Regions from separate parts of the Tardiphaga sp. 42S5 genome, predicted to be linked through region 1. Evidence: riboswitches for the same ligand, from Rfam matches in the RefSeq annotation. Region 1 holds a riboswitch; each other region holds the start of a gene.
The links. Region 1 has a riboswitch for cobalamin ahead of SFY93_RS25670 (TonB-dependent receptor plug domain-containing protein). Riboswitches for the same ligand answer to the same signal wherever they lie in the genome.

Region 1 (3,857 bases):
CCTCGAAGTGCTCGACATTCCCGCCGTTGCCGACATCGCCCATGCCGCGAAGATTCCGCTGCTGATCGACAATACTTTCGCGACGCCGTTCCTGTCGCGGCCGATCGAGCTCGGCGCGGACATCGTGATGAACTCCGCCACCAAATGGATCGGCGGCCACGGCATCGCTATCGGCGGCGTCATCGTCGATGGCGGCCGCTTCGACTGGCACGCCTCCGGCAAATTTCCGCAGCTGACCGAACCCTATGCCGGCTATCACGGCATCGTCTTCGACGAACAGTTCGGCACTGCCGCCTTCATCATGCGCGCCCGCACCGAAGGCCTGCGCGATTTCGGCGCCTGCCTCTCGCCGACCAATGCGTTCCAGCTGCTGCAAGGCGTCGAGACGCTGGGCATTCGCATGGAGCGCCATATGGCCAATACGCATGCGGTGCTGGCGGCGCTCACGGCCAACAAGGCGGTCGACTGGGTGCTGCATCCGTCGCTGGAGAACCATCCGGATTACGAACTCGCGAAACGCCTGCTGCCGCGCGGCGCCGGCTCCATCGTCTCCTTTGGTATCAAGGGTGGCCGCACTGCCGGTCGCAAATTCATCGAGGCGCTGAAGCTGACCAGCCATCTCGCCAATGTGGGCGACGCCAAGACGCTGGTCATTCATCCCGGAAGCACCACGCATCAGCAGATGGACGCCGAGCAACTCAAGGCCGCCGGCATCGGCGAGGAGCTGATCCGCCTCTCCGTCGGCATCGAAGCCGCCGATGACATCATCGATGACCTCGCGCAGGCGCTGCGCATCTCGCAGAAGGGCTGAGCGATGCAACTCACCGTCAACGGTCACGAGACCTATATCGCCAATGGCGGCCGCACGTTCGATCCCTCCCTGCCCGTAGTCGTAATGATCCACGGCGCTGGCTTCGATCATTCGACCTGGGCGCTGCATACGCGCTGGTTCGCACATCACGGCTTCGCCGTGCTGGCGCCGGATCTGCCCGGCCATGGTCGCTCGCAAGGCGACGCGCTCGCGACCATCGCCGATCTCGTCGACTGGACCGCCGCCCTGATCGACGCATCGGGCGCAAGGACGGCGCGGCTGATCGGTCATTCCATGGGCTCGCTGATCGCACTGGAAACCGCAGCGCGGCATCCCGGAAAAATCACGCGCCTCGATCTGATGGGCACGGCAGGAACGATGACTGTCGGCCCGGATCTGTTGAAGGATGCCGAAGCCAATCAGCATTCCGCCATCGACATGGTGTCGATCTGGGGGCTCGGCTTTCGCGCCGAACTCGGCGGCAGTCTCGCACCGGGGTTGTGGATGCATAGCGGCGCGCAGCGCGTGCTCGAAGCCACAAAGCCGGGCGTGCTGTTCGCCGATCTCAACGCCTGCAATACATACCAGAATGCGCTGACTGCTGCGGCCCAGCTCGACATCCCGGTCACGCTCATCCTCGGCGAGCGGGACATGATGACTCCCGCCAAGGCCGGCAAGACCCTGGCCGCCGCATTGAAAAACGCCCGCACGGTGATTCTGCCGGGTACGGGCCACATGATGATGATCGAACGTCCCGACGACGTGCTCGCCGCGCTACAGCACGAGCAATAGAGTCTAGAAGTCTTCGATGACTGTTGCACCGCGCGGCGCGCTGTGCTTCCTGTCCGGTGTTATCGGTGCCTCCGCAAGGAGGTGAAACGGGAATGCGGTGCGGGGAAATATCCCCTATGCCGCGGCTGCCCCCGCAACTGTAAGCGGCCATTCCGGGTCCACAAAGCCACTGAATTTGCATCGCAGATTCGGGAAGGCGGACCGGGAGACCACCGCGAGCCAGGAGACCGGCCGGTAACGAGTTTCACACTCGTTCGACGGTGGGTCGACGGAAGGGGTTAAATGTCTATCCGGAATTTGGCCGCAGGCACTGCGGCCGTTGTTGTTCTGTCTTGCTCTCACAGTGCTGCGCATGCGCAGTCCAGTGCCGAGCAACTCTCCGAAATCGTGGTGACGGCGGACAGAGCGCCCGAACAACTCAATCGCACGGGCAGTTCGATCAGCGTCGTCTCAGGCGAGACCATTGCGACCAGCAATCCCGGCTCGCTGGTCGATGCGCTGCGCACCGTGCCTGGTCTCGACATCAGTGAAAACGGTGGCCCCGGCGGCACCGCGAATGTGCGCCTGCGCGGCGGCAATACCGGCCAGACGCTGGTGATGATCGACGGCATCCGCGTCAACGATCCCACGGCTGCATCGGGCGACTTCGAATTCGCCATGTTCACGCCCTCGGCCATCGAGCGCATCGAAGTCCTGAAGGGGCCGCAGAGCGCGCTCTATGGCTCAGACGCCATGAGTGGCGTGGTCAACATCATCACCAAGAAGGGTTCCGGTCCTGCGCAGGTCAATGTACGCACGGAAGCCGGCAGCTATGGCACTGTCGTCACGCAGGGATCGCTGACCGGCTCCAACGGCCCGTGGTCCTATGCCTTCACCGGCGGCGGTCAGCACAGCAACGGCTTCTCGCGTTACGGCTATCGCATCCCTGCCCTCGAAGCACGTTTTCCGAATCTCGAAAACGACAGCTTCGATCGCGTCGGCGGCTCTGCGCGCATCGGCTACGATGCAGGCGAAGGCATCCGGCTTGAGTCAGGCATCGTCCATTCGTTCACGCGCTCGGCCTATGACGCGGCAACCGGAACGCTCCCGGATACGCCATCGGCGGCGACGCGCCTGCTACAGACCGTCTATGGCCGCGTCGGCATCGATTCCTTCGGCGGCATTCTGACTCACAATGTCACCGTGTCGAATACGCACACCGAGCGGATGTTTGACGACGTCAGCTATCGCACCAACAGGTTGCCAGCAAACACCACCGAGAAAATCTCCGATTATGTCGGCAACAGTCTCGGCGCCGAATATCAGGCAACCCTGAAGCTCGGCGCATTCGGTTCCCTCGTATATGGTGCCAAGACACAGACCGAGACCGCGCAGACCTACAGCACGAATATCTCGCCTGTTGCCGGCCCATTGACGCCGCTGCTAGCCAAACAGCAGGACACCAACTCGATCTTCGCTTTGTGGTCTGTGCCGATCGGCGAACGGCTCAACGTCACGCTCGGCGGCCGGGTGGATGACGTCGTCGACGTTGCCCGTTTCGAGACATGGCGCGCTACGGCTGCCTACAACATTACAGAAACCGGCACCAAGTTCCGTGCCAGCGCCGGCACCGGCGCAAAAGCGCCGACGCTGTTTCAGCTTTACGACACGACCTATGGCAGCAGAAACCTCACGCCGGAAACCAACTTCGGCTATGACGCCGGTATCGACCAGAGCCTATTCAACGGCCGCGTCGTACTGTCGGTCACAGGCTTTTCCACCGATTACAGCAATCTGATCAACTTTGTCTCCGATGCGTCCCGTCCGCTCGGCTATTACGTCAACGTCGCGCGCGCCGAAACCAGTGGTCTCGAAGTCGGCGGCAATGTCGATGTCATTCCGGGCTGGGTGAAATTCAACGTAGCCTACACCTATCTGCACGCCCAAGATCTCGGCACCGACACCGTGCTGGCACGGCGGCCGAAGAACTTCGCCCGCTTTGCACTCACGATCACGCCGACTGACAAGTGGATGATCGAGCCGCGCGTTACCACGGTGTCGAAGCGCTTCAGCAGTGCCAATCAAGTCGGTCAGGTGGATGCCTATACCCGCGTCGATCTCTATACCGAGTACAAGATCGATGCGAACTGGAAGGTTTTCGCCCGCGGTGAGAACATCCTGAATGAGCATTACCAGGAAGTGCTGAACTTCGGCACCACGGGACCTGCGGTTTACGCAGGCTTCAACGCCACATGGTGAGCATAGCGCCAGCAGC
Region 2 (3,857 bases), 1.6 Mb from region 1:
TAGGCCGCATCGCTGAGTGTGCCCCTGACATGGGCCCCGCGTGCGTTTCTCACTTCCGCGGTCTGCGGAAACGAGCCGATGGTCGTTGTCGGGAATGCCGGCAGCTTGAAGCGTCGATGCTGTTCGGCAGCGCGCGTGACAAAGTCACTGCCACGACGACGCATTGTCGCGTCCACAGAGGCGACGCGTTTGGCGACCGCAAGATCGTGGATCTTCGACGATGCCAGTCGCGCAGCCGCCGCGGCGTCCGACGCGGCAAGCGTTGCAGCGACATCAGCGCGGCTGCCAGCCAGCGCTGCTCGAAGTGCGGCCAGCTCTTCCATCTTCTGGATCGAAAAAGCCAGCCAGCTTTTGACGTCCGGATCGAGATCAGTCTCAAGGCCTAGATCGATCGGCACATGTAGCAACGAACAGGACGGCGCGAGCTCAACGCGATCCCTCCCCAGGAGATCGACCATGGGTTCCAGACTATCGAGCAAGCTGGACAAATCGGACCGCCAGATATTGCGGCCATCGATCACGCCGAGCGAGAGGATCATGTCCTTCCGCGCCTTCGCAGCGACTTCATCGAACTGGTCCTGCGCGCGGACCAGATCGAGATGAAGCCCGGCGACGGGAAGCGACAGGGCCAGATCGAGGTTGTCGCCCAGCTCACCAAAATACGTGTTCAGCATGATCCTGAGTTGCGGAACCGCTTCGGCAAAAGCCGCATAAGTCTTTTGCAGCGCCTGCCGGGCCGGCACGTCGAGATCGAGCACCAGACATGGCTCATCCAGTTGCACCCACTCGGCGCCGCTATCGGCCAATTCCCCGAGCACCTCAACATAGACGGGCAGCAATCCATCGAGCAGCGTCACCGGATCGAATGACGCATCCGCGCTCTTGGCCAACTTCAGATAGGTCACAGGCCCGACTAGCACAGGTCGTGTCTGATAACCCAGCGATCTCGCCTCCTCGTACTCCTTGATCGGCTTGCGCGATGCGAGACTGAAGGTCTGATCCTGCGCCAGTTCAGGCACCATGAAGTGGTAGTTGGTATCAAACCACTTGGTCATCTCCTGTGCTGGTACGCCTTGCGACGTATCATGCGCATGAGAGCCGTGCGTACAGGCCTCGTCATGCGCGGCGCCTTGTGATCCACGTGCCATGGCAAAATAGGTCGCGAAGGAAACGTCTCCGCCCTTCCAGCCATAGACTTTGGGAATGGCGCCGACCATGACGCTGGTATCGAGCACCTGATCGTAGAATGAGAAGTCGTTCGACGGCATGACCGTGATCCCGAGCGACTTCTGACGTGCCCAGTTTGCGGCACGCAGCCCGACGCCGACGTCGATCAGCGCATTCTCATCGATTGCACCGGACCAATAGCTTTCCAGCGCCATCTTGAGTTCGCGCCGCGGACCGATCCGTGGCGTGCCCAATGTAGCAACAGGAAGTGAAGTAGCTGATTTTGAAGAAGTAGACTTTGACACAGTAGACATGGCTTAACCCCAATGATTGGGGGCAAAAGGCCAAAGTGACACGTCTGGATTCCACGACGGCAGTCGCGGAATCGCAACCGCACCACCGGGACACCCCGCCCGAGGACGTTTATGTTGTCGAGGCAGGTCTCCTGGCTCGCGGGTCAATGCTGCTGTCCGGCCTTCCCAAAACCTTTGCAGGTCTCAGTGACTTTAATGGACAGCGGCTCACCGCTTACAGTTGCGGGGGCAGCTCCGGCCTTGGCTTAACGCCTCACCGGCTTCCCTCTTAGCTTCGGGCAAACCTTCCCGAAGAACCACGACATCCTCACATATGGGCAACATCGCGCGGCAGTCAACCGAGCTTGCGTGCGCAAGCTGCCCACTCGCAGCAGCGCGTTGAAGATTCCGGAGCTGGAGTGGGCCGCAGCCCCGAGATCAAACGCAGCAAGCCCGGCACGAGGCCGGGCTTGCTTAAATGCGAACTACACTTCGTGGATTGCGCTTACGCCCCGTTGAGGAACTGCAGCGGATCGACCGGCGACGAGCCCTTGCGGATCTCGAAGTGAAGCTGCGGCGAAGTAACCTCACCGGACTGGCCGGACTTGCCGATCACCTGACCGCGCTTGATGGTCTCGCCACGCTTCACCATCAGCTCACTCGCATGGGCATATGCGGTGACGTAGCCGTTGGAGTGACGAACGAGGACCAGATTGCCGTAACCCTTCAGTTCGTTGCCGGAATAGGCAACGACGCCATCTTCGGCAGCCTTGATCGGCGTGCCTTCCGGCACGGCGACGTTGATGCCGTCGTTGGACTTGCCATTGGTCTTGGCGCCGTAGCCTGTGACCACGCGGCCGCGCACCGGCCAACGGAACGTCGGCAAAGCGCCGGTTGCGTCAGCGGCTTTAGTCGGCGATTCCGGCGCGATTTCTTCAGGCGTCGTCGTGGCACTTGCCAGGCGGGCCTTCTGTGCGGGTTCGGCAGACGCAACACGGGCCACGGCAGCGGACGTGACCGCGCCAGCCGGAGCGGCCGTCACGGCTGCGACGGGCGCAGCGAGCGGCGCGGCTACAGGAGCTGCGTTGGCCGTACGCGCACCGGGTACCGTGATCTTGGAGCCGAGCTTCAATTGGGCAGTCGGCGCCAGACCATTGGCGCGCGCGAGTTCGGCTACCGACACGTTGTTCCGGCGCGAGATGCTCATCAGCGTATCGCCGCGATTGACGAAATGCGTGGTCGATGTGCCGACGGCAGGTTTGCTCGGAGCAGCAGCAACGGCCGGAGTTGCCGCGGCGCCCTGACGCGGAATGATCAGCGACTGGCCGGGCGACAGCGCGCGCGGCCCCTTGTAGCCATTGGCCTGCAGGATCGCAGCCGACGAGACGTTGTAGCGTTTCGCCAGACCATCGAGCGTATCGCTGGTGCCGACGATGATCGAGGTGCCGCCATCACGGGCAAGGCCGTTGGTCGCTGCAACCGAGCGCGGTGCCGTGGAGCCGGTGGTTTCGATCGGCGCACGTGCGGGCGGCGGCGTATACATACCGTTGCCGCCCCCGCTGACGGGTGCAGCCGACGCAACCGGACGAGCTGTCGGATAGGACTGCGGCGCCGAGATCGGCGGTGGCAAAGCCTGGGATTGATACTGCGGCTGCGGATTATAGGCCGGGCGCTGATACTGCGGCAGCTCCTGGCGCTCGACCGGCGCGCGCGGTGCTCGCTGCGGCACCGAGCCGGTGGTTTCGCCCTGCCAGCCAAAGCCACGGGACTGACCTGAGTCAAAATTTGGATTCTGAGATAGCCGTGTCTGCATGTCGGCGCTGCAGCCGGCAAAACCGATAGACATCAGCGCCAGCACCGCGACCTGCGGAGCGCGGCGCGAGTAAAGCAACTCGACAACGCTGGACATTGGTTACTCACTCATACGCAACAAACAACTGAATTGAGTAAACACCGTCTCCGTTACCAAGCCTTTAACCTTGCGACCAACACGTGACAGCCGTTCACGAACTTTTTTCAGAGTTCGCGCGCAATGCCCGGAAGTGCAGGCACGAAACGTACATCCACGAGCTCCTTTCGCTCCAATCCATCCCCGGTTTTGCGGATCCGGACCAGGGTCTGGACGCCATTATGAGGACCAACCGGCGCAAGCAGAATACCCCCCTCCTCAAGCCGATCGGTCAGCGCCACCGGCACCTCCTCCACTGCGGCGGTCACGACGATCCGGTCAAACGATCCCAAATTGGCAGCCGGATTGAGGCCATCGCCGAGCATGACCTCGATATTGTGGAGGCCGAGTGCCTCCAACCGGGTCCGGGCGGCGTCGGCCAGCGTGCGATAGCGCTCGATGCTGAGCACGTCGCGGACGAGCTTTGACAGGATCGCGGCCTGGTAGCC
Region 3 (3,857 bases), 3.0 Mb from region 1:
GCATTCACCACTGTGAAATCGCCTGACATGTTCGATTTGACATACAGGTTCTGATAGGCCGGCTCGATCGACTGCGCGACGCCGCAGATATTGGAGATCGTCGCTGTCGGCGCGATCGCCATCACGTTGGAATTACGCATACCGGTGGACTTCACACGGTCACGCAGGCCGTTCCAGTCGAGCGTGGTCGAGCGATCCATCTGCACGCCACCGCGGGCTTCCGCGAGTATCTCGATGGAGTCGATCGACAGGATGCCGCGGCTCCACAGCGATCCATCGAAGGACGGATAACGGCCGCGCTCGGCGGCGAGATCTACCGATGCGGAGATCGAATGGAAGGCAATCGCTTCCATGCTGGTGTCGGCAAACGCCACGGCCGCATCCGACGCCATCGCGATACCCTGCACCTGCAGTGCATCCTGAAAGCCCATCAGACCGAGACCGACCGGGCGATGCTTGAGGTTGGAACGCCGCGCTTCCGGGATGGTATAGAAGTTGATGTCGATGACATTGTCGAGCATCCGCATCGCCGTGGTCACGGTGCGCTTCAGCTGCGCGTGATCGAGACCGTCCTTGCCGATATGATTGAGCAGGTTGACAGAGCCGAGATTGCAGACCGCGACCTCATCATCGGACGTATTCAGCGTGATCTCCGTGCAGAGATTCGATGAATGGATCACGCCAGCATGCTGCTGCGGCGAGCGCAGATTGCAGGGATCCTTGAAGGTGATCCAGGGATGGCCGGTCTCGAACACCATGGTCAGCATGCGGCGCCACAAGTCAGTTGCGCGCACCTTCTTGAACACGCGGATCTCGCCGCGCGCAGCTTTTTCCTCATAGGCTGCGTAGCGCTCGGCAAACGGCTTGCCATAGAGATCGTGCAGTTCCGGCGTCTCGTCCGGCGAGAACAGCGTCCATTCGCCATCAAGCTCGACGCGCTGCATGAAAAGATCCGGCACCCAGTTGGCGGTGTTCATATCGTGCGTGCGGCGGCGGTCGTCGCCGGTGTTCTTGCGGAGATCGAGGAATTCTTCGATGTCGATGTGCCAGGTCTCGAGATAGGCGCAGACCGCGCCCTTGCGCTTGCCGCCCTGGTTGACGGCGATGGCCGTATCGTTGGCGACCTTGAGGAATGGCACCACGCCCTGGCTCTCGCCATTGGTACCCTTGATATGCGCGCCGAGACCGCGCACGCGCGTCCAGTCATTGCCGAGACCGCCGGAATATTTCGCCAGCAGTGCGTTGTCCTTCACCGACTTAAAGATGCCGTCGAGATCGTCGGCCACCGTCGTGAGGAAGCAGGACGACAGCTGCGGCCGCTGCGTACCCGAATTGAACAGCGTCGGCGTCGAGGCCATGAAGTCGAACGACGACAGCAGATTGTAGAATTCGATGGCGCGGGCTTCGCGGTCGATCTCGCGCAGCGCGAGGCCCATGGCAACGCGCATGAAGAAGGCCTGGGGCAGTTCGATGCGATTGCCCTGCACATGCAGGAAGTAGCGATCATAGAGCGTCTGCAATCCCAGGAACTGGAACTGAAGGTCCCCTTCCGGCTTCAGCGCGGCAGCGATTCGCTTCAGGTCGAAGCGCGCGAGTTCGGGATCGAGCAGCTCGGCCGCAATGCCGGTCTTGATATAGGCGCCGAAATATTCGGCGTAGCGCGTGGTCATGTCGGCCTGCGACGCGTGGGTCGGCGTGCCCCCTACAATGGACAGGACTTCGGTGCGCAGCTTGTCGAGCAGCAGGCGGGCGCTGACAAAGGTGTAGTTCGGCTCCTGCTCCACCAGCGTACGCGCGGCCATGATGCCGGCCAGTGCCAGCTCATCCAGCGTAATGCCGTCATAGAGATTGCGGCGGGTTTCCTCGAGCACCGGGGCGGCATCGACTCCGTCAAGGCCGGCGCAGGCCTCGTTGACGATCAGCGCGAGACGCGCCGAATCGAGAGGCGCGCGCGTGCCGTTGGCGAGCGTGACATGCAGCACCGGCGCGGTGGAAACCGGCGCGGGCTTGGCTGCCAGTTCCTCGGCGCGGGTGCGAGCGCGCTCCTCGCGGTACAGGACATAAGCGCGGGCCACCTTGTGGTGCTCGCTGCGCATCAGCGCCAGTTCGACCTGATCCTGGACGTCCTCGATATGGAAGGTGCGGCCTTCACCGACGCGGCGAGTCAGCGCCGCCACGACTTCGCCGGTCAGCTGTTCCACCGCCTCATGGACGCGGCGCGAGGCCGCTGCCGTGTGGCCCTCGACCGCGAGGAAAGCCTTGGTCATGGCCACGGAAATCTTGCCCGCATCGAACGGCGACACCGTGCCGTTGCGTCGGATGATCTGCATCGAGGGTTCGCGCGCAGGCGCAGCGAGCGTTTCCGGCGACAGTTGAATCAGCGGCGCATGAGCCGCATCGCGTCCGTTGGACAAAACAGAAGATGAAGTAGGCATCGGCAAGACCCCGTGTGATGCATCAAGCAATGGGGGCTGGGGCCGAAAGGACGCTGCAAAATACACGGCGGAGATCCGCCGGCATTGCCTGCAAGCGACCGCTGGGACACCCCGCCCATGGACGTTCTGGTGTCGCGGCAGGTCTCCTGGCTCGCAGGTCAATGTCTGTTTCAGCCTTCCCGATGCTTGCGCATCAGTGACTTCAATCGAAACAGACTCACTGCTTACAGTTGCGGGGGCAGCGCCGGAATATGACGAAAAACAACGTCTTTACCGGCTTCCCTCTTAGCCACCAAGTCTTGCGACAGGGCGGACCGTGACATCTACATTTGGTGTGACCCGCGGTGTAGTGTCAAGCGGGCATTGGAGCCGAACGCAACAAATTCGGTAGGGCTGTTGGTTCAGTGGACAACCGCTTGCGTGGCGGAAACCGCGGGGTCGTTGGCGGTTTCTGCACGATGCGATTCGTTGCCGCCGAGCACCGCGAAGCGCAGAACATCGTGATCAACCGATGGAGGATGCGATGCGCGACCTGATGACGACCACTGAAAGGATCAACTTCAACGATTTCGTGGAGCACGCAGGCGCGCTCACGGCGTTCGAGACGACGGAGCAGATCGCCCGGCGCCGCCTCGACGAGATGCTGAACGAAGCGCTGATGGACAGCTTTCCTGCGAGCGATCCGATTTCTTCGTTGCAACTCGCCTGAGCGGATCAGACCGCGCGAAAGCTGGCCCGATACTGGCTGGGCGTCAGACCCAGCCGTCGCACGAAGACCTGACGCATATGTTCGGCGGTGGTGAAACCGGATTCATAAGCCACCACCTTGAGTGGAAGATCGCTGCCTTCGAGACGGTTACGCGCCGTGTCGATCCTGGCGCCCTCGACAAAATCAGCCGGCGTCATCTTTGTTTCGTGCTTGAACACCCGCGCGAAGGTCCGCGCGCTCATGCCCGCCACATCGGCCAGTTCATCCACGCTGTGTGCGTCACGCAGATGGGCCATCACATGGGTATGGACTCGCGCGATCGGCGAGTCCGGCTCGGCCGGCGGTACCAGATACGGACTGAATTGCGACTGGCCACCCTGGCGCTGCGCCACCACAACCAGACGCTTGGCCACGGCCAGCGCAACATCCGCGCCATGATCCTCCTGGACCAGCGCGAGACCCAGATCGATGCCTGCGGTGACGCCGGCTGACGTCACCAGCGCACCGTCACGACTATAGATGCGATCGAACTCCACATGCGCTTTGGGAAAACGCAGCGCCAATAGCGGCGCGTTCTGCCAGTGCGTCGTCACCGTCTTGTCGTCGAGCAAGCCTGCATGGCCGAGCGCGAATGCCCCGGTGCACACCGAACCATAACGCCCCGCCTGGAGCGCCGCATTGGCCAGCCACTCTGTGAGCTGCGGATCCGCCTC
Region 4 (3,857 bases), 1.9 Mb from region 1:
ACCCCAGAACGATTGTTTGACGCCGATCTCGACCTGCTTGCCTGTCGCTAGTTCGAAGTTCTTGTTTGTTGCTGCCAGCGAGACTAGGCCGCCAACCGGATCTACGGCTGTAGAGTATTGGCCGTAGAAGGCCAGGTCCTTGATGGGCGTATAGACCGCTCCGGCGCGCCAGCTCGTCGCCGAGAAGGATTTCTCGAAACTGTTACCGGGGGTGACGTAGTCGGTGCGATTGATGGTCGGCTCGTCCTGCCGGATGCCACCGATCAGAGAGAGTTGTTCCGTGATCGACAGACGGTTCTCGGCGAATAGGCCATACTGGTTGGTCGTGGTGCTGAAGCCTGGAACCGTCTGGGTCGTTGTCGCAGCGAAGGAGCCAGGGAAAAAATCAGTGAGCGACACCGACGACGTGCCGCCATAGGGCGAGTTGTTGGTGTGTTTGAAGTCGATCTGGTTGACGTCGAAGCCGGCGACGAATTCGTTAGTCATGCCAAAGATATGGCCGCGGAACGTCGCGTCGAAGCGGTCGCCGATCTGCTGCTGGTCGTGGAAGATCTCGATATAGTCGCTGCGATTGATGCGGCCCGTTGCGGCGCTGAAGTTGTAGGTCTCGACGTCTTTCCAGTGCCGCTGGCTGTTCAGGTAGTACAGGGTGTTGCGCAGCGTAATGCTGTCTGTCACCTGCCACTCGGTCTTTACCTGGTTCCAGCTGTCCTGATAGCGGATGCTGCTGTCGCCGACATTGTAGTTCCTGAAGCGCAGGGATTCATCGAGCTTGCCGTTGATCAGCGGTGTGCCGAAATAGCGCGACGGGCTGCGATCGCCGTAATCCGTGGAGATCGTCCAGGTGATGTCTTCGGTCTGCTTGATCTGGACGGCGGCATGCACTTCGACATTGGAGGTGTTGTCACGATCGACCCAGCCGTCCGACATGTTGCCGGTCGCGGTGATGCGATAGGCGACATCCTTGTTGATCGGTCCACCGCTATCCACTGCAATGCGCCGGGTCATGTTGCTGTCGAGCGAGATTTCGGCCTGATTGCGCGGCACCCAAAGCGGCAGTTTCGAGATGACGTTGATGGCGCCGCCGACGGCACCTTCGCCATACATCACCGATGCCGGGCCGCGTAGCACCTCAACGCGCTCAGCTGACCAGGTATCATAGGGGAAGGTCAGCGTGCCCGAGCCGACATAGAGCCGTGTGCCGTCATACAGAGTCATCACGGTGCCGTTGCCGGTGAAGCCGCGGGTGTTGAAGGCGATGCTGCCATTGCCCGGCGCCGGGCTTGCGGTGAAGCCGGTGGCGTTCTGTGTCACGGCGTCAATCAGGTTCTGCTGGCCGCGTTCGGCCATGGTTTCTGCCGAGATCACTTCGACGCTGGCCGGCGTCTGCAGGCGCGTGAGGCCGAGGCGGCTGCCGGTGGATGTCGTGCCTGTGAGGTTGAGCGTCGGCGTTGCGAAGACAGGGCCTGTCAGCGTGGCAACCGGCGCGCCCGTATTGGCGGTGACATTGCGCTGCTGACGCAAGCGCGCGGCGCGCGTGGCCTTGCCTGATGTGGCGCGGCGCGCGCGCGTTGGCGTCACCGTCGGCTGCACCACCACTGGGTCGAGTACGTGGTGCGATTGCGCAGGTCGCAGCGAGCCCTCGGCGGGCACAAGGAAGCAGGACAGTGCGACAGAGGAAAGAAGAGCTTTGCATTGCTTCGATGCATGGGAGACGGAGGTCATGAACAGGACTCGCGGTTACGTGGCACGTCACCGCAAACCAAGTCGCCCCGCCGCTTTCAAACAGGCAGTGTGACTTCCACCAGGACACCCCGCCCAATGTGCTCGCGTGTGACCACGACTGGCGGCAGGTCTCCTGGCTCGCGGGTCAGTGCCTGTCGCCGCCTTCCCAGGTAAACACCCAGTGGCTCTTGGCGCAGGCTCGCCGCTTACAGTTGCGGGGGCAGCCGCGGAATCGGGGATCCCCTCACCGCATTCCCTTTTGATCCCCGAAGGGAACCGTCACGTTCACGTTAAGGTGAAATTTCCAAATGTGTCAATCAAGCTGCCAGTCATTCGCAGCTTGCTTTGGCGGGTGTTGATATTGCGCATCACCTGTCATCGCAGCGTCAAGCGATCTGCCTAGAGCCACTGGTGCCAGAGCCAGGATCAGGAGTTCGCCATGGCACTACGTTTATCCCGTCGTCGCTTCCTCGCGCACTCAGCCGCAGCAGGCGCAAGCTTCCTTGCGATGCCCTATCTCAGCCGCGCCGCCGATCGCCCGGTGGTGTCACATGGCATTCAGTCCGGCGATGTCGGGACGAGCAGCGGCATGATCTGGTCGCGCGCCGATCGTCCGGCGCAGATGATGGTGGAAGTCGCCACCACCGAATCCTTCAGCAATGCGCGCGCCTTGCCGCCGATTGCAGCGCTGCCCGAGAGCGATTTCACGGCGAAGCTGCTGCTCGATAATCTGCCGGCCGGGCAGGATATCTTCTACCGCGTCAAATTCCGTGATTTGTCGCATACCGCAATCGTCGGCGAGCCGGTGATCGGTCGCTTTCGCACCGCGCCGGCGGATCGCCGTGATGTGTCCTTTGTTTGGGGCGGCGATGTCGCCGGGCAGGGCTGGGGCATCAATGCCGATGACGGCGGAATGGTCACCTTCGCCACCATGCGCAAGCATAATCCGGATTTCCTGATCCACTCCGGCGACACGATTTACGCCGACGGGCCGATCCTGCCCGAAGCAAAATTGCCGGACGGCACGATCTGGAAGAACACCATCACGGTGCCGGAAAAGGCGAAGGTCGCCGAGACGCTCGACGAATTCCGCGCTGCGCACAAATACAATCTGCTGGACGACAACGTTCGCGCCTTCAATGCGCAGGTGTCGATCTTCGGCCAGTGGGACGATCACGAGGTCACCAACAACTGGTCGCTCTCGAAGCAGTTGCCGTCGTCTTACAAGGAGCGCGACATCACGCTGCTGGCTGCGCGCGGCGCCCGTGCCTTTCACGAGATGTATCCGATCTCGGTCAATCCGAACGAGCCTGGCCGCGTCTATCGTACTCTGAATTACGGCCCGCATCTCGATGTTTTCCTGCTGGACGAGCGCAGCTATCGCGGGCCCAACGGCCCGAATCTGCAGGAGAGCTATGGTCCCGATGCGTATTTCATCGGCCCGGAGCAGATGGCTTGGCTGAAGCGCGCCCTGATGGCCTCGAAGGCGACCTGGAAGGTCATCGCCTCCGACATGCCGATCGGCCTCGTCGTCTATGACAACGCTGTCGACAAAACCGGGTCTGAGGCCATCGCGCAGGGCGACGGGCCAGTGCGAGGCCGCGAGCTGGAAATCGCCGACATCCTGCGCTTCATCAAATCGGCCGGTATCCGCAACACGGTCTGGCTGACCGCCGACGTGCATTACACGGCGGCGCATTACTACAATCCGGAGAAGGCCCAGTTTCAGGATTTCGAGCCGTTCTGGGAGTTCGTCTCCGGGCCGTTCCACGCCGGAACCTTCGGCCCGGCGGCGCTCGACAATACCTTCGGCCCCGAGGTCCGTTTCGTGAAAGCGCCGGGGCCCGATAAGCAGAATTTGCCCCCGTCGGCCGGCATGCAGTTCTTCGGTCACGTCAAAATCGACGGCCAAAGCGGCCAAATGACCGTTACCTTGCGGGATCGGGCCGATATGGCCCTTTGGGCCACGGTTCTGGACCCGAAATTGGGCTAACCATTTGGCAGATTCGCATTGTTTTTCGGCGATTTCCCCCTATATTGCGCCGCAACGCGTCCGAGTACCCGGCCCCTTCTGGCCGGGTTTGCTTTTGGAGGGATTGCCCCAGCGCGTTTTCAGACGAGGCAGTTATCGA

Region 2: it holds a riboswitch for cobalamin, as region 1 does, so the genes downstream of both, metE (5-methyltetrahydropteroyltriglutamate--homocysteine S-methyltransferase) here and SFY93_RS25670 (TonB-dependent receptor plug domain-containing protein) in region 1, are expected to answer to the same signal.
Region 3: it holds a riboswitch for cobalamin, as region 1 does, so the genes downstream of both, SFY93_RS09825 (ribonucleoside-diphosphate reductase subunit alpha) here and SFY93_RS25670 (TonB-dependent receptor plug domain-containing protein) in region 1, are expected to answer to the same signal.
Region 4: it holds a riboswitch for cobalamin, as region 1 does, so the genes downstream of both, SFY93_RS04855 (TonB-dependent receptor) here and SFY93_RS25670 (TonB-dependent receptor plug domain-containing protein) in region 1, are expected to answer to the same signal.

The regions. Positions count from the first base shown of each region.
Region 1 covers NZ_CP139027.1:5,501,979-5,505,835, forward strand. The annotation lists gene SFY93_RS25660 (O-acetylhomoserine aminocarboxypropyltransferase) at 1-811, shown strand, start outside; gene SFY93_RS25665 (alpha/beta fold hydrolase) at 815-1,603, shown strand; cobalamin riboswitch at 1,650-1,853, shown strand; gene SFY93_RS25670 (TonB-dependent receptor plug domain-containing protein) at 1,886-3,841, shown strand; gene SFY93_RS25675 (FecCD family ABC transporter permease) at 3,835-3,857, shown strand, end outside.
Region 2 covers NZ_CP139027.1:3,862,405-3,866,261, reverse strand. The annotation lists gene metE (5-methyltetrahydropteroyltriglutamate--homocysteine S-methyltransferase) at 1-1,481, opposite strand, end outside; cobalamin riboswitch at 1,586-1,797, opposite strand; gene SFY93_RS17890 (peptidoglycan DD-metalloendopeptidase family protein) at 1,966-3,369, opposite strand; gene SFY93_RS17885 (protein-L-isoaspartate(D-aspartate) O-methyltransferase) at 3,477-3,857, opposite strand, start outside.
Region 3 covers NZ_CP139027.1:2,112,693-2,116,549, reverse strand. The annotation lists gene SFY93_RS09825 (ribonucleoside-diphosphate reductase subunit alpha) at 1-2,435, opposite strand, end outside; cobalamin riboswitch at 2,555-2,769, opposite strand; gene SFY93_RS09820 (hypothetical protein) at 2,959-3,144, shown strand; gene SFY93_RS09815 (GlxA family transcriptional regulator) at 3,150-3,857, opposite strand, start outside.
Region 4 covers NZ_CP139027.1:1,018,913-1,022,769, forward strand. The annotation lists gene SFY93_RS04855 (TonB-dependent receptor) at 1-1,725, opposite strand, end outside; cobalamin riboswitch at 1,832-2,021, opposite strand; gene SFY93_RS04860 (alkaline phosphatase D family protein) at 2,165-3,718, shown strand.